Regions from separate parts of the Kitasatospora sp. NPDC127060 genome, predicted to be linked through region 2. Evidence: predicted binding sites of a transcription regulator. Region 2 holds the regulator's gene; the other holds the start of a gene.
The links. Region 2 encodes HspR, which represses chaperone genes until heat shock. Its sites were predicted from a motif close to TTGAGNNNNNNNNNCTCAA; they were not measured.
Positions count from the first base shown of each region.

Region 1: the regulator HspR is predicted to act here: its motif matches at 2,011-2,029, upstream of lon (endopeptidase La).

Region 1 is NZ_JBHXEG010000003.1:25,183-37,025, forward strand. Features, by position in the region: gene ACFWIS_RS03185 (response regulator transcription factor) at 1-508, opposite strand, end outside; gene ACFWIS_RS03190 (rhomboid-like protein) at 1,128-1,886, shown strand; gene lon (endopeptidase La) at 2,052-4,448, shown strand; gene ACFWIS_RS03200 (GtrA family protein) at 4,494-5,036, shown strand; gene ACFWIS_RS03205 (ROK family protein) at 5,126-6,337, shown strand; gene ACFWIS_RS03210 (ABC transporter permease) at 6,440-7,498, opposite strand; gene ACFWIS_RS03215 (MarR family winged helix-turn-helix transcriptional regulator) at 7,611-8,060, shown strand; gene ACFWIS_RS03220 (MDR family MFS transporter) at 8,214-9,767, shown strand; gene ACFWIS_RS03225 (hypothetical protein) at 9,866-10,114, opposite strand; gene ACFWIS_RS03230 (anion permease) at 10,140-11,324, opposite strand; gene ACFWIS_RS03235 (NlpC/P60 family protein) at 11,692-11,843, shown strand, end outside.
Region 2 is NZ_JBHXEG010000027.1:38,674-50,516, reverse strand. Features, by position in the region: gene dnaK (molecular chaperone DnaK) at 255-2,102, shown strand; gene grpE (nucleotide exchange factor GrpE) at 2,099-2,719, shown strand; gene dnaJ (molecular chaperone DnaJ) at 2,943-4,097, shown strand; gene ACFWIS_RS17360 (heat shock protein transcriptional repressor HspR) at 4,156-4,665, shown strand; gene ACFWIS_RS17355 (helix-turn-helix domain-containing protein) at 4,859-5,860, shown strand; gene ACFWIS_RS17350 (hypothetical protein) at 6,425-7,042, shown strand; gene ACFWIS_RS17345 (LuxR C-terminal-related transcriptional regulator) at 7,050-7,529, opposite strand; gene ACFWIS_RS17340 (helix-turn-helix domain-containing protein) at 7,522-8,484, opposite strand; gene ACFWIS_RS17335 (LuxR family transcriptional regulator) at 8,477-9,433, opposite strand; gene ACFWIS_RS17330 (LuxR family transcriptional regulator) at 9,423-10,418, opposite strand; gene ACFWIS_RS17325 (TDT family transporter) at 11,095-11,843, opposite strand, start outside.

The DNA.
Region 1 (11,843 bases), on a different contig from region 2:
CCGAGGCGAGCCGGACCCGGCGCTGCACGTGGTCGATCTCCAGCTCGCCGAAGCGCAGGCTGCCGAGCGCGGGCGTGCGGGCGGCCTGCTGGGCGCGCTCGACGCGGCGCAGCAGCACGTTGACCCGGGCGGCCAGTTCGCGCATCGAGAAGGGCTTGGTCATGTAGTCGTCGGCACCGACGCCGAGGCCGACCAGCAGGTCCGTCTCGTCGTCGCGGGCGGTCAGCATCAGTACCGGCACCGGGCGTTGGGCCTGGATCCGGCGGCACACCTCCAGCCCGTCGAAGCCGGGCAGCATGATGTCCAGGACCACCAGGTCCGGCTGCCAGGTGTGGAAGCCGTCCACCGCGCCGGGGCCGTCGTGGGCCACGGCGACCTTGAACCCCTCGGCGCCCAGCCGGGCGGCGATCGACTCGGCGATCGTGGGTTCGTCCTCCACCACCAGCACTCTGCGCTGGCTGCTCACAGTGCCGCCGGTGTTGGGGTTGTCCTGCTGAATTTCTGTCACGGTCACGCCACCGCCCCCAGGGCTGCGGGCCGGCCACCTGTGGGGATGGCGGGGCTCCGCTCGTAGTCTTGTTCCGTCGTGGACTGTGCCGGGTCCGCCGTCCCGTCGCGCGCCCGGGAGCGGCGGGCGGATGGTCTTCCGCCCACTTCTCCCGCGCACTCCGCAGCGTACGGACAGCGGATGCCTCCCGGCAGGTGGACCGGACGTTTCCGGCCCGCGGAGAGCGGCTGTCCGGCCGCCCTTGGGCCCACTGCACGAGTGGGCACGGGCCGATACCTTACCCGGCGAATTTTCACTGCGTAACGGTACGTATGCAGTTCAGTTGACGCCAAGTCGCCGGTCAGAGCCCCTACTGACGCGTTAATCGGGAGAAGGTCTGGACCAATGTCGGTAATCCGGCCGCTCCCCGCGTCGACGGTCTTCACGGGCTTTTCTCAGGTGCCTCTCAGAACCTCGACGTAGCGTGGCCGCGACAACGCCGCGCAGGGCGGAATCCGGCGTCCGCGCCGGTACTCCGGGCACCTTCGGGCACCGCCGGCCGCGGGCGTGGAGCGGAGGCGTCATGGCGGGACTGCGGCGGGACTCCGCCGGGCGCGGGTCCGCGCGGGTGCCGTACGGAATGCTCCGGTGCGGACTTCGCGGCGGCGTCCTCGAATGGCTGCTGGAACGCGTGCCGACGCCCCGGCGCACTCCCTTCACGCTCGGATATCTGGCCGTGGTGGGAGCGACTTCCACCCTCGCCCGGCTCGCCGATCCGGAACTCGTCCAGCGCTTGCAGGAGGCCTCCAGTTCGGACGGCCACAACCTGCTCCAGCACCCGTTGCGGGCTCTCGTGCTCAGCGGGGTCTGGGTGGCCGGCGGCGACTGGGTCCCCTACCTGTGGGGATTCGCCCTCACCCTGGCGCCGCTGGAGCGCCGGGTCGGCCCGGCCCGGGCGGCGGCGGTGTTCGCGATCGGGCACGTCGCGGCCACGCTGCTCTCCCAGGGCGTGGTGATCACCGCGGTGGAGGCCGGGCGGCTGGCGCCGGAGGCGATGGACCGGCTGGACATCGGGGTCAGCTACGGGGTGTTCGCCTGCCTGGGCGCGGCGGCCGGGGCACTGCCGCGGTCCGCCCGGGTGGCGGTGCTGGCCGGTGCCGGGCTGATGATCGTCCAGCAGATCGTCACCGGGAAGGACCTGGTCACGGCCGTGGGGCACCCGGCCGCGCTGCTCACCGGGACGGCGCTGTGGCCCTGGCTGCGCCGGATCGAGCGCCGCCCGCCGCGGCCGCGGATCCGCTCGGCGCGGCTCCGGGGGGTCGGCTCCGCCGCCTCCTCGACCGCTCAGGTCTTCGCGGTGGTGCGGGCCGGGGTGCGGCCGCCGTCCGCCGCGCGCTGACGCCGGGGCCCTCTTGGGCCGTTCTTTCCCCGCCCTTTTGACGGCGCCTCCACTCGACCGCCCCGGTGACGGCGCGTTCGCTCACAGCGAACAAGATGCCGGGAACATCCGGTGCCCGCGAAGACTTAGTCAGGTCGACTCAAGTTCGCTGACTGGGGAGAGATCATGGCATCGACGTCCACACCGCTCACCCTGCCCGTGCTGCCGCTCGACGACGAGGTCGTCCTCCCGGGCATGGTCGTTCCGCTGGACCTCAAGGACACCGAGGTGCGCGCCGCGGTCGAGGCCGCCCGCGCGGCGGTCACCGGCTCCGGCAAGCCGCAGGTCCTGCTGGTCCCGCGGGTGGACGGCTCGTACGCGGCGGCCGGCACGCTGGCCACCGTGGAGCAGGTCGGCCGCCTCGCCGACGGCGACCCCGCCGCACTGGTGCGCGCCGTGCGCCGGGTCCGGATCGGGGTCGGCACCACCGGCCCCGGCGCCGCGCTCTGGGTGGAGACCACGCCCTTCAAGGAGTCCTCGGTCGGCATGCCGGTGGCCGGTCGGGCCGCCGAGCTGGTCAAGGAGTACAAGGCGCTGTCCACCCAGTGGCTGCGCAGGCGCGGCGCCTGGCAGATCGTCGACCGCGTCGACCGGATCGAGGGCGTCGGCGAGCTCGCCGACAACATCGGCTACGCGCCCTTCGCCACCGCCGAGCAGAAGCTCAAGGTGCTGCTGGAGGCCGACCAGGTCGCCCGACTGGAGTACGCGCTCACCCTGCTGCGCGACCACCTCGCCGAGGAGGAGGTCAACGACACCATCCGCAAGGACGTCGAGGAGGGCGTGGCCAAGCAGCAGAAGGAGTTCCTGCTCCGCCGCCAGCTGGAGGCCGTCCGCAAGGAGCTGGCCGAGCTGAACGGCGACCCGGCCGACGAGGAGGGCGACTACCGCGCCCGGGTCGAGGCCGCCGACCTGCCCGAGAAGGTCCGCGAGGCGGCGCTCAAGGAGGTCGACAAGCTGGAGCGCTCCTCCGACCAGTCACCCGAGGGCTCCTGGATCCGCACCTGGCTGGACACCGTCCTGGAGCTGCCCTGGAACGAGCGCACCGAGGACGCGTACGACATCGCCGGCGCCCGCGCCGTGCTGGACGCCGACCACGCCGGCCTCGGCGACGTGAAGGAGCGGATCGTCGAGTACCTGGCCGTCCGCAAGCGCCGGGCCGACCAGGGGCTCGGCCTGATCGGCGGCCGCCGGGGAGGCGCGGTGCTCGCCCTGGTCGGCCCGCCCGGCGTCGGCAAGACCTCGCTCGGTGAATCGGTGGCCCGCGCCATGGGCCGCAAGTTCGTCCGGGTCGCGCTCGGCGGCGTCCGGGACGAGGCGGAGATCCGCGGCCACCGGCGCACCTACGTCGGCGCGCTGCCCGGCCGGCTGGTGCGGGCGATCAAGGAGGCCGGCTCGATGAACCCGGTCGTCCTGCTCGACGAGATCGACAAGGTCGGCTCCGACTACCGGGGAGACCCGGCCGCCGCCCTGCTGGAGGTGCTGGACCCGGCCCAGAACCACACCTTCCGGGACCACTACCTGGAGGTCGAGCTCGACCTCTCCGACGTCGTCTTCCTCGCCACCGCCAACGTGCTGGAGGCCATCCCCGAGCCGCTGCTCGACCGGATGGAGCTGGTCCGCCTGGACGGCTACACGGAGGACGAAAAGGTCGTCATCGCCCGCGACCACCTGCTCCCGCGCCAGCTGGAGAAGGCCGGCCTCGGCGACGGACAGGTCAGCGTCGACGAGGAGGCGCTGCGCCGCCTCGCCGGGGAGTACACCCGGGAGGCGGGCGTGCGCACCCTGGAGCGCTCGATCGCCCGGGTGCTGCGCAAGATCGCCGCACAGGCCGAGCTGGGCGAGCGCGAGCTGCCCGCCACGGTCGGCGCGGAGCACCTGCGCGCCCTGATCGGCCGACCGCACCACGTGCCGGAGTCCGCCCAGCAGCCCGCCGAGCGGCGCACCGCCGTCCCCGGGGTGGCCACCGGCCTCGCCGTCACCGGAGCCGGCGGCGACGTCCTCTACATCGAGGCCTCGCTGGCCGACGCCGAGACCGGCGGCACCGGGCTGACCCTCACCGGGCAGCTGGGCGACGTGATGAAGGAGTCCGCGCACATCGCGCTCTCCTTCCTGCGTTCGCGCGGTGCCGAGCTGGAACTGCCGGTCACCTCGTTGCGCGACCGCGGCGTGCACCTGCACGTCCCGGCCGGGGCCGTCCCCAAGGACGGGCCGAGCGCCGGCATCACCATGACCACGGCGCTGGCCTCGCTGCTCTCGGGCCGCAAGGTGCGCACCGACGTGGCGATGACGGGCGAGGTGTCGCTGACCGGGCGGGTGCTGCCGATCGGCGGGGTGAAGCAGAAGCTGCTCGCCGCCGACCGGGCCGGCCTCACCACGGTGATCATCCCCAAGCGCAACGAGGCCGACCTGGACGACGTCCCCGCCGAGGTGCTGGAGCGGCTCACCGTCCACCCGGTGGCGGACGTCCGGGAGGTGCTCGCGCTGGCCCTGGAGCCCGCCGGGGTGCTGGTCGCCGCGGCCTGACGTGGCCGACGGGGGGACGGCCGCTCCGCGTGCAACACTGCGGAGATGCCGTCCCCCACGCAGCGCGCCCTGGCCCGGGTGCCGGCCCGGCTGCGCCCGTTCCTGGTGCGGCACCGCCGACCGGTGAAGTTCCTGCTGGTCGGCAGCGGCTGCTTCGCGCTCACCACGGTGATCGACTTCGAGCTCAAGTTCACCGTCCTGGCGCACGCGCCGGTGGTGGCGCTGACGGTGGCGACGGTGATCGCCACCGTCGTCTCCTATGTACTCAACCGCCGCTGGGCCTTCCGGACGGACGGGCGCCCACCGGAGGCCCTGCTGTTCTTCCTGGTCAGCGCGGTGGCGATCGGCGTGAACGTGATCCCGCTGGCGCTCTCCCGGTACGCCCTCGGCCTGCGCGAGCCCTACCTCAGCCCGTTCCAGCAGGAGGTCGCGGACTTCCTCAGCGGGATGGTCGTCGGCACCTTCGTCGCCATGCTGTTCCGCTTCTGGGCGATGCGGCGCTGGGTCTTCACCAGCCCCGTCGTGCGGACGCACTCCGAGGTGGAACCCGGTTACGCTGCACCCGAGATGCCACGGGACGCGACCTGAGTCCAAGAGGTGCGCCGTGACCGTGAGCCGCTCCGTGACCGTGAGCCGCTCCGTGACCGTGAGCGCTCCGAGACCGTGAGGTGAGAGTTATGCGCGGGGAGCCGGACGGCGTTCGGGCCGGGCCCGCCAGCCAGCAGGGGATGCGCCGGGCCAACCTGGCCCTGGTGCTCGGGGTGATCGCCCGCGGCCCCCGCTCGCGCGCCGAGGTGGCCGCCGAGACCGGGCTGACCAGGGCCGCGGTCTCCTCGCTCGCCGAACAGCTGATCTCCGGCGGCCTGGTCGTCGAGGAGGGCCCGGCCGCCCCCAGCGGCAAGGTCGGCCGCCCCGGCACCGCGCTCGGACTCAACCCGCTGGGCCCCGGCGGCCTGGGCGCCGAGATCGGCGTCCGCCACCTCGGCGTCTGCGTGGTCGACCTGCGCGGGGAGGTCCGCGCCTGGCGCCGCCAGGAGAGCGCCAACCGCGGCCGGCCGCCCGCCGCCGTGATGACCGACCTCGCCCGGCTGATCCACTCGGCCGTCGCCGAGTCGGGCCTGCGCCCGGCCGGGCTCACCCTGGCCGTCCCCGGGCTGGTCGGCGGCGGGGTGCTCCAGCGGGCCGCCAACCTCGGCTGGCAGGACGTCCCGCTGGCCGCCGCGCTGCGCCCGGCGCTGCGGCTGGCCGGGGACGGCCTGGGGGAGCTGCCGGTGGAGGCGGACAACGAGGCCAACCTCGGCGGACTGGCCGAACGGTGGCTGGGCGAGAGCCCGGAGGACTTCCTGTACGTCTCCGCCGAGGCGGGCGTCGGCGCGGCCGTGGTGGTCGGCGGCCGACTGCTGCGCGGGGCGCGCGGCTACGCGGGCGAACTCGGGCACATGCCCGTCCACCCGGAGGGGCCGCGCTGCGCCTGCGGGGCGCACGGCTGCCTGGAGCAGTACGCGGGCGAGACGGCGGTGCTGCGGGCGGCCGGGCTGGCCGGCGTGCGCGGCGACTGGGTGACGCTGCTGGCCGAACGGGCCGCCGCCGGGGACGAACCGGTCCGGGCCGCGCTGGCCGGGGCGGGCTCGGCACTCGGCATCGCGGCCGCCGGGGCGGTCAACCTGCTGGACCCGGCCGAAGTGGTGCTGGGCGGCGGCTACGCCCGGCTGGCGCCCTGGCTGCTGTCGGCGATGCGGCGCGAGCTGACCGCCCGGGTGACGGTACGGCCGTGGACGCCGGAGCGGCTGACGGTCTCCCGGCTGGGCCGGCGCGGCCCGCTGCTGGGCGCGGCGGTGGGCGTGGTGCGCGCGATCGTCGCCGACCCGGGGCCGCTCGCGGGCGGCTGAGCCCGGCCCGTACCCCTTCGGAACGCGACCGAGCCCCCGGCCGTGCTGGCCAGGGGCTCGGGTCGGTGCCGGAGCGGTGCCGGATCGGTGCCGCGTCGGGGCTCAGGCCGTGGCGGGGGCCTCGGTGGTGAGCTCGCGCTCGCCGTCGCGCGGGCCGCGCGGGCCGCGCAGGACGGCGAGGAAGGCGACGCCGATGCCGATCACCGCCCAGATCACCAGGACCAGGATCGGCATGCCCAGGTTGGTGGAGCTGAAGTAGGCGATCGACTTGGTGGCGCTGGTGCCGGCGCCGTTGGGGATCAGCGAGCCGATCGCGCGCCAGAACGGCGGCATCATCGGGGCGGGGTAGACGCCGCCGGCGCTCGGGTTGCCGAGCACCACGAAGACCAGCACGGCCAGGCCGATGCCGATGATGCCGAACAGGCACTGCAACGCCATGGTGAAGGCGCCGACCGTGAACACCACCAGGGCGCCGATCGCGGTCAGGGCCAGGATCGAGCCGGGCATCGCGTCCAGCACCGGTCCGGCGATGATCGTGCCGCCGAGGCCGGCGCCGACCGAGTACAGCGCCAGGACGCCGAGGCGGATCAGCAGGCGGTGGACGTTGGCCGGCTTGGAGCCGGCGCTGATGCCGAGGATGGAGGCGACCAGGTAGCCGCCGACGCACCAGCCGATGACCAGGTAGAACGCGGTGAGGCCGTTGGTGTCGCCCTTGGCCAGCGGGACGACGTCCTCGACCCTGACGGTGCGGCCCTGGGACTTGTCCAGTGCGGTGGTGATGCTCTCGGCGGCCTTGGCGGCGGAGGTGCCGCGGGCGCTGCCGGTGAGCAGGGTGTCCTCGGTGCCGTTCGGGTCCACGACCAGCGCGGCGTAGATCTTCTGGTCCTTGATCTGCTGGGTCGCCGTCTCGGTGTCCGGCGCGGTGACGGGCTTGACGGCCTCGTCCGGCACCGACCCCAGGGCCGCCACCAGCTTGGGCGTGACCTGCGGCGGGGCGACCACCGCGATCGACAGCTTGTGCGGGGTCGGGTGGTGCAGCGCTCCGACGTACGAGGTGATGAAGCCGAGCTGCAGCAGCAGCACCCCGATCACGAGCAGTGCCGCACGCGGTGTGACCGCGCCCTTCAGTTCCGCGACGAATCCCTGCCCCCGGGCGGCCATCCACATCTCCTTGCGTATCGGCGGAAAACGGATACTTAATACCATGAACTAACTGGGTTGTCCTACCTCCCGCGCCGATTCTCGGCCACCGCCGCTGGGCGATACTGGCGCGGTGACGGACGAGGAAGCCCTGGTGGCGGTGGAGCGTGAGGTAGGGCTGATGTTCCGGCGGGGCCGCGCGAGAGTGGCGGAACTCTCACGTCGGGTGCACCCCGGGCTGGACGGCATGGCGTACAGCATGCTCGGTTACATCGAGCAGGCCGGGCGGGTGCGGGTGACGGACGTCGGCGTGCACTTCGCGGTCGGCAAGGGGACGGTGAGCCGGCAGATCCGCGCGCTGGAGGAGCTCGGCCTGGTCGCCCGGGAGGCGGACCCGCTGGACCGCCGGGCGGCGCTGGTCTCGCTGACCGAGGACGGCCGGCGGCGCTACGAGTCGGCCCGGGACGTCCGGATGCGACGGGTGCGCGAGGTGATGAACGGCTGGCCGCGCGAGGACGTGGACCGGTTCGCCGAGCTGCTGCACCGCTTCAACGAGGTGCTGGGGGAGCCGCCCGCGGAGTGAGCGGGCCGCCCGGGCGCGGGCTTTGCTGGAGCTTGAAGAAAGTTGCCCTAGTCAACCATCGGTCGTATGGTTGCTTAAGGCAACAAATTTTCATGCCCCGCGTACCCCCGCACCCCGCGCTCCACGCCCAGCCCGCCTCGCCGAAGGACCCAGATGACCGTGACCACCGAGGCCTCGACCGGCACCGCAGCCGCCGTCGACGACCGACCGATGACCCACCGGCAGGTGATGGAGGCACTGTCCGGCCTGCTGCTCGGCCTGTTCGTGGCCGTGCTCTCCTCGACCGTCGTCTCCAACGCCCTGCCGCACATCCTCACCGACCTGCACGGCGGCCAGTCCGCCTACACCTGGGTCATCACCGCGGCGCTGCTCACCATGACCGCCGCCACCCCGATCTGGGGCAAGCTCTCCGACCTCGTCAGCAAGAAGCTGCTGCTCCAGATAGCCCTGCTGATCTACATCGCCACCTCCGCGCTGGCCGGGCTCTCGCAGAACACCGGCGAACTGATCGCCTGCCGAGCCCTGCAGGGCGTCGGCGCCGGCGGTGTCGTCGCGCTCGGCCAGATCTGCCTGGCCGCGATGGTCCCGCCGCGCGAGCGCGGCCGGTACAGCGGCTACTTCGGCGCGGTCTTCGCCCTCGCCACCATCGGCGGCCCGCTGATCGGCGGCGTCATCGTCGACACCTCCTGGCTCGGCTGGCGCTGGTGCTTCTACGTCGGCATCCCGTTCGCCGTGACCGCGATCCTGGTGGTGCAGCGCACCCTCAAGCTGCCGGTGGTCAAGCGCAAGGTGAAGATCGACTACCTGGGCGCGCTGGTCATCACCGGCGCCGTCAGCCTGCTGATGATCTGGATCACCCTGGCGGGCACCAACTACCCGTGGCTGTCCTGGCAGACCGCGGTGATGGTCGGCGGCGGCCTGCTGCTGGGCGCCCTGGCGATCGTGGTCGAGCGCCGCGCCGCCGAGCCGATCATCCCGCCGGACCTCTTCAAGTACCGCACCGTCACCCTGGCCGCGATCGCCAGCGTGCTGGTCGGCGTCGGGATGTACGGCGCGACCACCTTCCTCAGCCAGTACTTCCAGCTGGCCCGGGACAAGTCGCCGACGACGGCCGGCCTGATGACCCTGCCGATGATCGTCGGCCTGGCGGTCTCCTCCGCCGTGGCCGGCCGGCTGATCACCAAGTACGGCAGGTGGAAGGCCTACCTGGTCACCGGCACCGCGCTGCTGGCCGTCGGCTTCGGCCTGCTCGGCACCGCCCGGGTCGACACCGACTACGGGCTGCTCTCCCTCTACATGGCGCTCACCGGCATCGGCCTCGGCCTGACCAGTCAGAACCTGGTGCTCGCGGTGCAGAACACGGTGCCCCGGCACGAGCTCGGCGCGGCCAGCTCCGTCGTCACCTTCTTCCGCACCATGGGTGGCGCGATGGGCGTCTCCGCGCTGGGCGCGCTGATGACCAACAAGGTCGGCCACTACCTGACCGAGAACCTGGCCGCGGCGCACATCCCGGCCGGGCACGCGGCGGCCGGCGGCGGCATCCCGGACCTCGCGAAGCTGCCCGCCCCGATCCTCCCGCTGGTGACCGACGCCTTCGGCCACGGCGTGGGCACCGTCTTCCTGTGGGCCGCGCCCTTCGCGGCGCTGGCCTTCGTCACCGTGCTGTTCATCCGGGAGACCGCGCTGCGGACCAGCCAGGAGAGCTGACGGCGGCGGGGAAACGCGCAACGGGCCGGGGAGTGTTCGACACTCCCCGGCCCGTTCGGCGTGCTGCGGGTGCTGGCAGGCCCTACGGCCTGGTGCTGCTACGGCGCGGCGATCAGCACCAGGCCGTAGACCACGGCGCAGGCGCAGAGCGCGAAACAGGCGTACGCGCCGGCCAGCAGGGCGGGCTTGCCGCCGCCGGCCGCCCGGCCGCCCGCCTCACGGGCGCTCAGCGCGGCCTCCCGGCGGGACAGCGCCAGGATGCCGAGGGCGAATACGGAGACCACGGCGACGGTGACGCCGAAGCTGATGCCGGCGGTCTGGGCCAGGGCGTTCCACTTGATGTGCATGGTGAGTGCTCCTCGGTCTCGGCGCTCAGGCCGCGACCGTGGTCGAGGCGGGGGTGGGGGCGGCGTTGGCCGGGGTGGCGGTGGTGACCTCGACGGGGGTGATCTCGGGGACGTCGTTGACGTTGTCCGCGCCCACCGGCTGACGGCGGGAGATCATCCACATGGTGGCCGAACCGGCCACCAGCACCGCGCCGACCAGGGCGACGCCCCAGGTGCCCTGGCGGGCCAGCACGGCCGCCCCGCCGGAGACCAGGGCCGCGGCCGGCAGGGTCAGGCCCCAGGTGTAGACCATGCGGCGGACCAGGCTCCAGCGCAGCTCCGGCTTCGGGCCGCCGAGGCCGGCGCCCATGATGCCGCCGGTGCAGACCTGGGTGGTGGAGAGGCCGAAGCCCATGTGCGAGGAGGTCAGGATGACGGTGGAGACGGCCGACTCGGAGGCGAAGCCCTGCAGCGGCTTGATGTCCGCCAGGCCCTTGCCCATCGAGCGGATGATCCGCCAGCCGCCCATGTAGGTGCCGAGTGCGATCGCGGCGCCGGCCGAGACGATCACCCAGGTGGGGGGCAGCGCACCGTGCGGAAGGGCGCCGACGGAGACCAGGGTCAGGGTGATGATGCCCATCGTCTTCTGGGCGTCATTGGTGCCGTGCGCGAGCGAGATCAGCGAGGAGGAGAAGATCTGGCCGGTCTTGAAGCCCTTGTCGGTGGCGGCGCCGTTGCCCTTGCGGGTGATCGCGTAGGCCAGCTTGGTGGCGCCCCAGGAGGCGAGTCCGGCGACGACGGGGGAGGCGACCGCCGGGATGATGATCTTGGTGATCACGGTGTCGAAGTTGACGCCGTTCATGCCGACGCCGACGATCGTGGCGCCGATCAGGCCGCCGTACAGCGCGTGCGAGGAACTGGACGGCAGGCCGCGCAGCCAGGTCAGCAGGTTCCACAGGATCGCTCCGGCCAGTGCGGCGAAGATGATCTCGGGGTGGACGCCCGCCTTCTCGTTGACGATGCCGCCGGAGATGGTGGTGGCGACCTTCACGGACAGGAACGCACCCGCGAAGTTGAGCAGGGCCGCGATGGTGACCGCGACCTTGGGGCGAAGGGCGCCGGTGGCGATCGCGGTGGCGGCCGCGTTGGCGGTGTCGTGGAACCCGTTGGTGAAGTCGAAGGCGAGCGCCGTGATGATCACAACGGCCACCAGGAACGAGATGTGTTCCATACCCAAACAATCGTCTTAGTTGTCGCACGGACGTTGATGACGTCGCGACCGTAGGTCCGTCTGGTGAACGGAAGGTGAACTGGGTCGGGAATCGTGGTTCTGCCGGTGTCCCGGCGGTGGCCAGGAGCTTTCGGGAGAGTGACCTTGGCCGCGCTGAGCTGGACCTTAGCCGAGAACGTCCTGGTTCGCCCCCGTTTGCTGAGAGCTGTCTCACAGATCAACAGATGAATCGGAAATTAACCTCCTGGTCCGCGTGCGCTCTGTTTCCGCCGAGTAACCCGTGGGAGGATCTCCGGGATCGTCCCCGGGGGAGCCCGCGGACGGCGCCACCGGGGCAGGACAGGGCAAGGGCGGGGAGGACCAACCCATGGGCGGGGCTGCACAGCGCACGGAGACGTCGGGGGCGCGTCCCTGGGTACGGGCGGCCCTGAGGTGCGGAGCCGTTCTCGCGGCCGCCGCACTCGCCCTGCCGGTCGCCACCCAGGCCGCCTACGCCTCGCCCGACCCCGGCTCCGGCAT
Region 2 (11,843 bases):
TCACGTGACCGCACGCCCGCCGCCCCGGCCGTCCGCGGCCGCCGTCGCCCGCACCGCCGCGGCCCGCACCCTCGTCGCCGACCCCGCCACCGCCATCGCCATTGCCGCCGCCACCGCCCCGCCGCCGGGCACCGTCCGCGCCGCGTCGGGCCTCAGCAAAGTTGAGCGACTGGCACTCATACCTGTTGACGCCCCCCGTCGAGTCGTGCATCCTTGAGCCCGTAAAGCTCAACTCTTCCGTGGAGGTACCTACGATGGCACGCGCGGTCGGCATCGACCTCGGCACGACGAACTCGGTCGTCAGCGTTCTGGAGGGTGGCGAGCCCACCGTCATCACGAACGCCGAGGGCGCTCGGACCACGCCGTCCGTCGTCGCCTTCGCGAAGAACGGCGAGGTCCTGGTCGGCGAGGTGGCCAAGCGCCAGGCGGTCACCAACGTCGACCGCACCATCCGCTCGGTGAAGCGCCACATGGGCACCGGGTGGAAGATCAACATCGACGGCAAGGACTTCAACCCGCAGCAGATCTCGGCCTTCGTGCTGCAGAAGCTGAAGCGCGACGCCGAGGCCTACCTGGGCGAGACCGTCACCGACGCCGTCATCACCGTCCCGGCGTACTTCAACGACTCGGAGCGCCAGGCCACCAAGGAGGCCGGTGAGATCGCGGGCCTCAACGTCCTGCGCATCGTCAACGAGCCGACCGCGGCCGCCCTCGCGTACGGCCTGGACAAGGACGACCAGACCATCCTGGTCTTCGACCTCGGCGGCGGCACCTTCGACGTCTCCCTGCTGGAGATCGGCGACGGGGTCGTCGAGGTGAAGGCCACCAACGGTGACAACCACCTCGGTGGCGACGACTGGGACCAGCGCGTCGTCGACCACCTGGTCAAGGTCTTCCAGTCCGGCCACGGCGTCGACCTGTCCAAGGACAAGATGGCCCTGCAGCGTCTTCGCGAGGCCGCCGAGAAGGCCAAGATCGAGCTGTCCTCGTCCTCCGAGACCTCGATCAACCTGCCGTACATCACGGCCTCCGCCGAGGGCCCGCTGCACCTGGACGAGAAGCTCACCCGCGCCCAGTTCCAGCAGCTGACCGCGGACCTGCTCGAGCGCTGCAAGGTCCCGTTCCACAACGTGATCAAGGACGCCGGCATCTCGCTCTCCGAGATCGACCACGTCGTCCTGGTCGGTGGCTCGACCCGCATGCCCGCCGTCGCCGAGCTCGTCAAGGAGCTGACCGGCGGCCAGGACGCCAACAAGGGCGTCAACCCGGACGAGGTCGTCGCCATCGGCGCCGCGCTCCAGGCCGGTGTCCTCAAGGGCGAGGTCAAGGACGTCCTCCTGCTGGACGTCACCCCGCTGTCCCTCGGCATCGAGACCAAGGGCGGCATCATGACCAAGCTGATCGAGCGCAACACCACGATCCCGACCAAGCGCTCCGAGATCTTCACCACGGCCGAGGACAACCAGCCGTCCGTGCAGATCCAGGTCTACCAGGGCGAGCGCGAGATCGCGGCGTACAACAAGAAGCTCGGGATGTTCGAGCTGACCGGCCTGCCGCCGGCGCCGCGCGGCCTGCCGCAGATCGAGGTCACCTTCGACATCGACGCCAACGGCATCATGCACGTCGGCGCGAAGGACCTCGGCACCGGCAAGGAGCAGAAGATGACCGTCACCGGCGGCTCCTCGCTGCCGAAGGACGAGGTCGACCGCATGCGCCGCGAGGCCGAGCAGTACGCCGAGGACGACCACAAGCGCCGCGAGGCCGTCGAGACCCGCAACTCCGCCGAGCAGCTCGTCTACTCGACCGAGAAGTTCATCGCGGACAACTCCGACAAGCTCCCCGCCGACGTCAAGACCGAGGTCGAGACCGCCATCGGCGAGCTCAAGGAAGCCCTCAAGGGCGAGGACATCGCGAAGATCCGCGAGGCCTCCGAGAAGGTCTCCACCACCGCCCAGAAGCTCGGCCAGGCGCTCTACGCCAACGCCGACGCCGCCGGTGCCGGTGCCGCCGCGGCCGGCGAGTCCACCCACGCCAAGGAGGACGACGTCGTCGACGCCGAGATCGTGGACGACGAGAAGCCCAAGGGCGGTGCGTCGGCATGACGGACAAGCCGCAGGGCGGTAAGCCCGGCGACGACTCCGCCGCCGAGGAAGCCGTGATCAAGGCTGCCGAGGAAGCCGCGGCCGGCGGTGCCGGCGAGGGCTCCGACGAGCTCGCCGCGGCCAAGCGCGAGCTGGCCGAGCGCACCGCTGACCTGCAGCGCCTGCAGGCCGAGTACCAGAACTACCGCAAGCGGGTCGAGCGCGACCGGCTGACGGTCCGCGAGATCGCGGTCTCCAACATCCTGGAGTCCCTGATCCCCGTGCTGGACGACATCGGCCGCGCCCGCGAGCACGGCGAGGTGACGGGCGGCTTCAAGTCCGTCTCCGACTCCCTGGAGATGGTCGTCGCCAAGCTGGGCCTGCAGCAGTTCGGCAAGGAGGGCGAGCCCTTCGACCCGACCCAGCACGAGGCTCTGATGCACAGCTACTCCTCGGACGTCACCGAGGACACCTGCGTGCAGATCCTCCAGCCCGGCTACCGCATCGGCGAGCGGATCATCCGCCCGGCCATGGTCGCCGTCGCCGAGCCCCAGCCCGGCACCCAGACGACGCCCGGCCCGGACGCCGAGGCCAAGTCCGCCGACCCGGACAAGTCCGACGGTGGCTCGGACAGCTGACAACCTGTGACAGCTGACAACCAGTGCGCTGCGGAGTCGTACGCCGGCCAGTACGGCGGCCGACTCCGCAGCGCGCTGTCAACAGCACTTCTTTCGGCTGCTGTTGACAGCGCAGTGACGATGGACATCGGGAGGTGGCGGAAGCCGTGAGCGAGCGCAGCGGGCGAACCATTCTGAAGTGCGTGTACCGCTCCGCGGCTGCCGAGCTCGGCGAGGTGGGCGCATGAGTGGCAAGGACTACGTGGAGAAGGACTACTACAAGGTCCTCGGCGTGCCCAAGGACGCCACCGCCACCGAGATCAAGAAGACCTACCGCAAGCTGGCCCGCGAGTTCCACCCCGACGCGAACAAGGGCGACGCCAAGGCCGAGGAGCGCTTCAAGGACATCTCCGAGGCCTACGACGTCCTCTCCGACGAGAAGCGCCGCAAGGAGTACGACGAGGCCCGCAGCCTCTTCGCCAACGGCGGGTTCCGCACCGGCGGCCCCGGCACCGGCAGCTACGGCTTCGACTTCGGCGACCTCTTCAGCGGCAACCAGGGCGGCGGGGGCGGCGGCGGAATCGGCGACGTCTTCGGCGGCCTCTTCAACCGCGGCGGCACCCGGCAGGCCCAGCCCCGGCGCGGCGCCGACGTCGAGACCGAAGTGACGCTCTCCTTCGAGGAGGCCGTCGACGGCGCGACCGTGCCGCTGCGGATGACCAGCCAGGCCCCCTGCCGCCTCTGCAACGGCACCGGCGCCAAGTCCGGCACCACCCCGCGGGTCTGCCCGACCTGCGTCGGCGCCGGCACCGTCAGCCGCGGCCAGGGCGCCTTCGCACTCTCCGAGCCGTGCAAGGACTGCCGCGGCCGCGGCATGATCGTCGACGACCCGTGCCCCGACTGCCACGGCAGCGGCCGGGCCAGCTCCGCCCGCACCATGCAGGTCCGCATCCCGGCCGGCGTCCAGGCCGACCAGCGGATCCGGCTCAAGGGCAAGGGCGCCCAGGGCGAACGCGGCGGCCAGCCCGGCGACCTCTACGTCACCGTGCACGTCGACCCGCACCCGGTCTTCGGACGCAAGGGTGACAACCTCACCGTCACCGTCCCGGTCACCTTCCCCGAGGCCGCCCTCGGCGCCACCATCGAGGTGCCCACGCTGAACGGCCCCGCCGTGAAGCTCAAGCTCCCCCCGGGCAGCGCCAACGGCCTCACCATGCGCGCCCGCGGCAAGGGCGCCACCCGCAAGGACGGCACCCGCGGCGACCTCCTCGTCACCGTCGAGGTCGTGGTGCCGCAGCACGTCACCGGCGACGCGCTGAACGCGCTGGAGCAGTACCGCGAGGCCACCGCCTCCGACGACCCACGAGCCGCTCTCTTCCGGGCGGCGAAGGGAGCGTGACGACCAGATGTCCCCGAACCCCCTCAACCCGATGAATCCGATGGGCGCCGACGGCCCGATGGACTCCAACGGCCCCATCGGCCCCGGCCTCGGCGAGGGCCTGCCCGGCAACGGCCCCCGTCGGCCCCGCCGCGCCGCCGCCCCGCCGCAGTACGTGCTCACCGAGGACACCCCGGTGTACGTCATCTCGGTCGCCGCCGAACTCTCCGGCCTCCACCCGCAGACCCTGCGCCAGTACGACCGCCTCGGCCTGGTCTGCCCCGACCGCACCGCCGGCCGCGGCCGCCGCTACTCCGCCCGCGACATCCAGCAGCTGCGCGAGGTCCAGCGGCTCTCCCAGGACGAGGGCATCAACCTGGCCGGCATCAAACGGATCATCGAGCTGGAGAACCAGGTCACCGCCCTCCAGTCCCGCATCACCGAGCTGGTCGACTCCCTCGAAGGCGCCGCCACCGCCATCCAGCAGCGCGAGGCCGCCGTCCACGCCTCCTACCGCCGCGACCTCGTCCCCTACCAGCCCCCCACGCCGCAATCCAGCGCCCTCGTCGTCTGGCGCCCCAAGCGCTGACCCGGGGCCCGGACCGCACCACAGCCGCCGGCTCCCTCCTGTTCGGGGGGTGCCGGCGGCTGGCGTGTGGTGAGAGAGTGGCTGTCCGCTGGACGGTCCTCGCCTACCAGCAGGGTCACACCGAGCCGGTCGAATTCACGTATTCCACGGGCTTCACCAACCATCTTGTCCGGAAAATGGCAAGGAGAGAAAAATGAGCGGCCGGGAGCAGGCAGGTCTTCCAGCGAATGGATCTCGCACCCTGTCACCCGAAGCCCGAGAGCTCTTCCTGGCCATCAGTCAGAGGCGCGGCAGGACGATCCGAAAGGACGATAAATATGCCGCCACAGATGCACTTAACGAACTGACAGAAATCGGACTACTGGTCCCCGATATCGATGAGCCCGGAACGTTCGTGGCAGTCGACCCCGCACAGCTTTCGATGAGCCTCAGCCTCACTTGGCAGCGACAGGCACTGGATCTACTGTCCCGCGCTATATCGATCCCCACGGATTTCAATGAACTTGCCGAAGGATTTCACTCGCCAAGCCAGATCGGCGGCCCGATCGAATACGTTCGCGGAAAAGCGCTCATAAACCAGAGGCTCCGGCAGTCCACCGAAAAGGGACTGGTGGAAGCGCTTGCGATGCAGCCTGGCGGGCCTCGCCCGCCCGAGGTCCTCGCAGCAAGCATCGAGCCCGACCTTGCGGTCCTCCGGCTTGGCGCCAGCATGAGAACCATCTACCACGCGAGCACGCGATATCACCAGCCGACCAGGGACTACGTCACCACCTTGACTGCGGCAGGTTCACAGTTCCGCACCCTGGACGAGCCCTACACCAGACTCATCATCATCGATCGCCGAATAGCTGTAATTCCTGTTGCCGATGACATGGGCCTTGCGGCATTCATATACGATCAATCCGTCATCAAATATCTCGCCGATGAGATATTTGAACGCAACTGGGCCCGCGCACTTGAGTTCGACGGGAATCGAGCAGTTCCGCAGGAGGTCGTCTCCAGGCTGCGACAGACGATCATCGAACTACTGCTTGAAGGAACGAACCACCGCGTCATCGCACGCCGCCTGGGCATCAGCGAAAGAACCCTGGCGCGCCACATAGCGGAGATGCGAGACGACTACAACGTGGATTCGCTGTTCCAACTGGGCTACGTTCTCGGACGAGCGACCCAAGACGCCCCGATCCAACCGTGAGTCACCAGCCGCACCTGGGCGGCACCGCACTTTCCCGTGACCTGGGGGCGGCGAACCTCACGTCCAGTTTATGTCGTTTTGGATGAGTGCAACCGCAGCAATGTGCCCGGAGCTCACGGGTCGTTCCTGAGGGAGCGAGGAGCACACGGCCACCAGCATCGCCACACCGATGACAACCGGGAGCACGACCCTCCGGACGTGCCGTTGGATGCGAGACATCAGCCAACCACTTCCCTCAAAACCCAGGTATCGAACTAATCATCAGCCATGGAACGCGCACCCCCATAGTGCCGTATGGCCGTGTGGCTACGCCATCCCCCCTGTCGCATGCGTGCGTCATCTCCCTGCCAGGCATCCAGATGCCACCTCGTGAACCTGGACGGGGTGGCGTCATGCGATGGACGATCAGTTCGCTCCCAATGGTCCGGCAAGACACCACATCTTGCCAATGTACCGTCAAATGACTAGCCGTTCACCAAACATCGGCATTACGCCGCAGAGCAGCCCAAATCCAACGCATTCGCCGACGCACTCTCCCCTGGTCGGCCTTCCCCCGGAGTCGACATGACCGAGCCCTACCTGCGTCACAACGACAGCCAGGCCCCTGAGGGTCGGCGTGCACGTGTGTTCCTGGCCGCGCCGCTGATGCGGCTGACCGGCCCCGCGGACAGCGTGGTGACGCTCGCCAGCCGGACGCGGCTGACGACGCTCCGCACCACCCTGCTCCGCAGCGGTGCCGCCGTGTACAGCGCGCACCACAGCGACGCCTGGACCGTTGCCGGCCGGGCGCCCGAGCCCCGGGTGCCGTCCGACTTCCGGGCGCTGCAGTCCGCGGACCTGGTGTTCGCCTACGTCGGTGCCCCGCTCTCGGCCGGGGTCAGCCTCGAACTCGGTTGGGCGTCGGCGCTGCGGAAGCCGATCGTCCTGCTCGTCGACGAGGCCATCACCCACAACCCGCTGATCGCCACCATCGAGCAGGTCGCCCCCGTCCTGCCGCTGGTCTTCGACGACACCTGGTCCCAGGAGGCCCTCCACCACACCGTGGAGACCGCCCTGGACTGGGCCGGCATGGCGCTCTCCCTCCGCGAGGGCTTCTGGACCGCCCCCGGCGACCGCTTCAACGTCCCCCGGCAGCAGACCGCCCTTCCCGGCTACTGGCCGACCGGCGCCGCCACCGGCTGAGCCGAACTCACCCACCGGACTCCCCCGTCCGGGCTCCCCGCTTCTGCCGGCCGAGCTGGAACAGGGTCTCGGCGTCGTACACGTCACGCAGCCGGGCGATGTGGCCGGCCACGGTCCGCTCGCTCAGCCCCGTGCGGCTGGCGATCGCCCGCTGCGTGAGCCCCTTCGCGAGCAGGCGACCCACCTGATCGTGGGCCTGGGTCAGGTCCTCCAGCAGGTCTGGCGCCTCGGCGGACCGGACGAGCAGGCGGGCACTCTCCTCCCGCAGATCTGCCCCGACGCGGTCACCGACGGCACGGGGGCTCACCGCGCTGTAGGTGCTGTCGGCAACGCGGAGGACGGTCAGTCCGAGGTCGGCGAGTCGCTTGACGGTGGCTTCGTCCTCTGGGCAGATCTCACCGATGTGTATCCGGCCTTCTTCGGCCAGGATCGCGCGGTAGAGCTCGCGGGCGGCGGCGTCGGGCAGGTCGAGTACCGGCTCAGGCATTGCGGGCTCCCCCCATCTGCCAGCCGAGCTGGAAGAGGGTCTCGGCGTCGTACAGCTCGCGCAGGCGGGCGATGTGACTGGCCACGGTGCGCTCGCTGAGGCCGAGGCGGGTGGCGACGGCGCGTTGGGTGAGGCCTCGGGCGAGGAGGCGGGCGATCTGGTCGCGGGTGTCCGGATCGGGTGAACCCTCTGTCATGGAATCCCAGTTGACGGCGTCGGACTGGTGCCACAGTTGCTCGAAGGCGTCCACGATGAACGCCACCGTCGGCGGGTCGTCGACGATGGCGGCGCTGCTGTTGTCCGGAGCGGCGGGGATGACGGCGACGGTGCGGTCGAAGACCATGAAGCGTTTGAACGGCCGGTCCAGCACTCGTATCCCGCAGCCGAGTCGGGTGGCCGCCGCCGCGTAGGCCACTGCCGGGGCGTCGGTGCGGGCGCCGCGCTCGAACAGGCAGCGAATGGCGCCACCGCGTTCGAGGTAGCGGCGGGTGCGGACCAGGGATTCGGCCAGCTGGCCGGCGTCACGGCTGACACCCGGCTGTGCACTCAGCGCCTCACTGGCGAACTCCCGGGTCAGTTGCTCGACTTCGTGACGGATCTCGGCCTTGTCCGTGATGATCCTGGCGCTACTGCGGCCGGGATCGCGGCGGGGTGCGGTGTCGTAGGCACGGGTGAGGTCGCGCAGTTGCCCGGGGATCTGGTCGGCTTCGGCCAGCAGTCGGGCGCACGCCCTGCGGATGTCGGCACTGATCCGTTCGGCGACCGACCGGGGATCGACCGCGCTGTACGCGTTGTCCACCAACTGCGGCACCAGAAGGCCGAGTTCAACCAGCTGTCCGAGCGCCTCCCGGTCCGCCGGGCCGATGTCGGCGGCGCGGACGCGGCCGCCCTCGCGGAGGATGGCGAGGTAGAGCTCGCGGGCGGTGGGGTCGGGGAGGGCGGCGGGGTCAGCCATGGCGGTCTCCGCGGAGGTGCCAGCCGAGGTGGAAGAGGGTCTGGGCACCGTAGCGGTCGCGGAGGCGGGCGATGTGGCCGGCGACGGTGCGTTCGCTGAGGCCGAGGCGGGTGGCGACGGCGCGTTGGGTGAGGCCACGGGTGAGGAGGTGGCCGATGCGGACGGTGGTGGGGTGGGGGGCGCCGAGGTGGTGGTCGGCCGGGGTGGCGCGGGCCCAGTCGCGGTGGAAGTGGGCGACCAGGTGGGCGACGGTGGCGGGGTCGGTGAGGACGGCGACGCAGTTGCGGTCCTCGGCGGCGGGGATGACGGCCACCGAGCGGTCGAAGACCAGCATCCGCTCGTACGGTTCGGCGAGCACCCGGGTCTGGGCGCCCTGGCGGCTGCGGAGGCCGATCTGGTGCAGTACGGCGGGGTCGTCGAGGATGGCGGGCTGGTAGAGGGTGCGTGTGGTGCAGCCGCGGCGGAGCAGGGAGAGGTCCTGGCCGAGGGTCAGTTGGAGGAGTTCGGCGGGGCGGGGGCCGGGCTGGGCGGAGAGGAACTCCTCCTTGCAGTCGGCGAGGAGTTCGGTGAGGCGTCGGCGGATGGCGGTGTGGCCGTCGATCTGGGTGGCGGGGAGGGACCCGTCGTCGAGTTCTCCGCCGGCCGGGCCGCCCGACCGGTGGAGCGCCTCGTAGGCGTGGGAGAGCGGCCGGAGGGCGCCCGGGAGCCGTTCGGCGTGCACGAGCAGCCGGGTGGCGCGGAGCCGGAGTTCGGCGCCGAGCCGGTCACCGAGGGCGCGCGGGTTGGCGGCCGTGTAGCCGGTGGCGGTGGGGGTGAGGAGGCCGCGGGCGACGAGGGCGGCGACGGTGGGCCGGTCGGCGGGGGCGAGGTCCTCGTGGCGCAGCCGGCCGCCGCCGCGGACGGCGGCGAGGTAGAGGTCGCGTTCGGCGGGGCCGGGTTCATCGGTCATCGCGGGCGCCTCTCATCAGCCAGCCGAGCTGGAAGAGGGTCTGGGCGCCGTAGCGGTCGCGGAGGCGGGAGATGTGGCCGGCGACGGTGCGTTCGCTGAGGCCGAGGCGGGTGGCGACGGCGCGTTGGGTGAGGCCGCGGGCGAGCAGGCGGCCGACCCGGTCGGGGATGGTGCGGGCGGGGCCCTGGCCGAGGGCGGCGGCGGCTTCGGCGGTGTCGGCGCGGGCCCAGTCGCGTTCGAAGCCGGCGATCAGGAAGGCGAGGGAGGCCGGGTCGCTGATGAAGGCGGCGGTGCTGTTGTCGTCGTTGGCGGAGATGACGGCGACGCTGCGGTCGAAGACGATCAGCCGCTGGAAGGGCTCGTCGAGGACCCGGATCTGCGAGCCGTGCCGGGTGACCTGCTCGGCGTAGGCGATGGCGGGTGGTTCGGCGAGCGCGACCGGCTGGTAGACGGTGCGCAGCGAGCAGCCGCGCTGGAGGAGTTGGACGTCCTGGGCGAGGGCGACCTGCAGGGTGTCGGCGGGCCGGTGGCCGGGTTGGGCGGTGAGGACCTCGGAGCGGCAGTCGGAGACCAGTTGGGAGATCCGCTGGCGGATGTGGACGTGGCCCTCGACGTAGACGGCGCCGCCGGCGCGGCCGGACGGGCGGGGCATCGCGTCGTAGGCGCGGGTGAGGCCGTCGAGGGCGCCGGGGAGGTTCTCGGCGCGGACCAGCAGCCGGGTGGCCTCGCTGCGGAGTTCGGCGCCGAGGCGGTCGCTGACGGACCGCGGGCTGACGGCGGTGTAGCAGCGGTCCAGCCGGTTGGCCATGACCAGGCCGATGTCGAGGAGTTGGCGGAGCGCGGTCCGCTCGGCGTCGGTGATGTCGGCGAACGGGATGCGGCCGCCTCCGGCGATGATCGCCAGGTAGAGCTGTCGGGCGGCCTCGTCGGGTTCCTCGCCCTCGGGTCCCGCCTGGTGCGGCGCGTCCGCCGGTTCCGCCGTCACGTCGTAACTCTCCCTGCCGGACGCTCTCCCCTGTTGCCTCCCCGCCGGTACGCGCGCGCCGTGGCGGTGCACGGTCCGCGGGTGCCGGTGGCCGGGCGTCTCACGCTACCGGCCGGACGGCGGGCCCCCGGGTCCGGGTGCCGTCGCACACGGGCTCCCGGGGGCCGCCGTCGGTACGCCAATGCCAGGGCGATTCCGTCGAGGCGGAGCAGCAACGCCTCGCCGGATCCGGCCCGGGCTCCATCACCACACATGGATCCCGGCCGGCGCTCTTCCCCCCCGTTCCACGGCCGCGGGATGTTGCACCCGCGGTCAGTTCTGAAGAGCGGATCGCCACCATCGGGCTGCGGTGCCCGGACGGCCTGGCGTGCCTCCACCCTCACAGCGTGACGGCCGGTGGACAAGTGCCGCCGGAGTGCAGGTTCACGCAATTGCAACTTTCCGCATCCCCCGGTGGGCCCGGGGGCGTGGGCGGCGGGCAGGATTCCGGTAAAGGTCGAGGCCAGCGGGGGGCGGGGGCGGTGGGCGGCGGTTGGCGGTGCACCGTCATCCCGTAGCTGCGCGTTCCTGCAACGGCCGCGTGCTCATGAGCAGCGAGAACCGTCCGGCGAGAACCGCCCGGCGGGGTCCACCGCGGTCGTGTCCCACCGCTGAGCCCGGCCCGTGCCGGCCCGGTTCAGCGCGCCAGCAGCCGCCCGCGCACCAGCCCGGCGGCCGTACCGCCCGCCGCCAGCACCCAGGCGGTGCCGAGCAGCAGGTAGAGCCCGACGGTCAGGGCGGTGAAGCCGCCGAAGCCGGTGTGCTTGGCGAGCGCGGCGGCGCCGGTGACGCAGGTGCCGATCGGGAAGGTGTACGCCCACCAGGTCATCGCGAAGGGCATCCCGGCCCGCCGGGCGCGCAGGTTCGCGGTGAGCGCGACGGCCAGCCAGAGCATCGCGACGCCGATCACCGCGACGCCGTACAGCTCGGCCAGCGGCAGCAGGACGGGGGCCAGCGCGGGCAGCACCGGGCGGGCCGCGTCGGCGAGCTGGTGGATCGCGGTGACGGACTGGCCGAGCGGGCCGAGCACCAGGAACAGCGCGGGGGTGAGCGCCAGGGTGGGCAGCTTGCTGTGGAACAGCCCGGTGAACACCACCGGCAGCAGCACCAGGGTGGCCAGCAGGCCGACCCCGAACAGCGCCCAGCAGCCGTACAGCAGGGCCTGCTGGGGCGTTCCGGCGGGCAGGTGCGGGACGAGGGCCGGGCCGCAGGCGGAGGCGACCAGCGGGGCGACCACGGGCAGCAGCCAGGTCGGGTTGGCCTCCAGGGCGGACACCCGGTGCCGGGTGATCATCAGGTACGGGATGCCGGCCGCGACGGTCAGCGCGTAGAGCGTGCCGACGCCCCACAGCACGGCGTCGACGGCGACGGCCGGGCCGGTGCCGA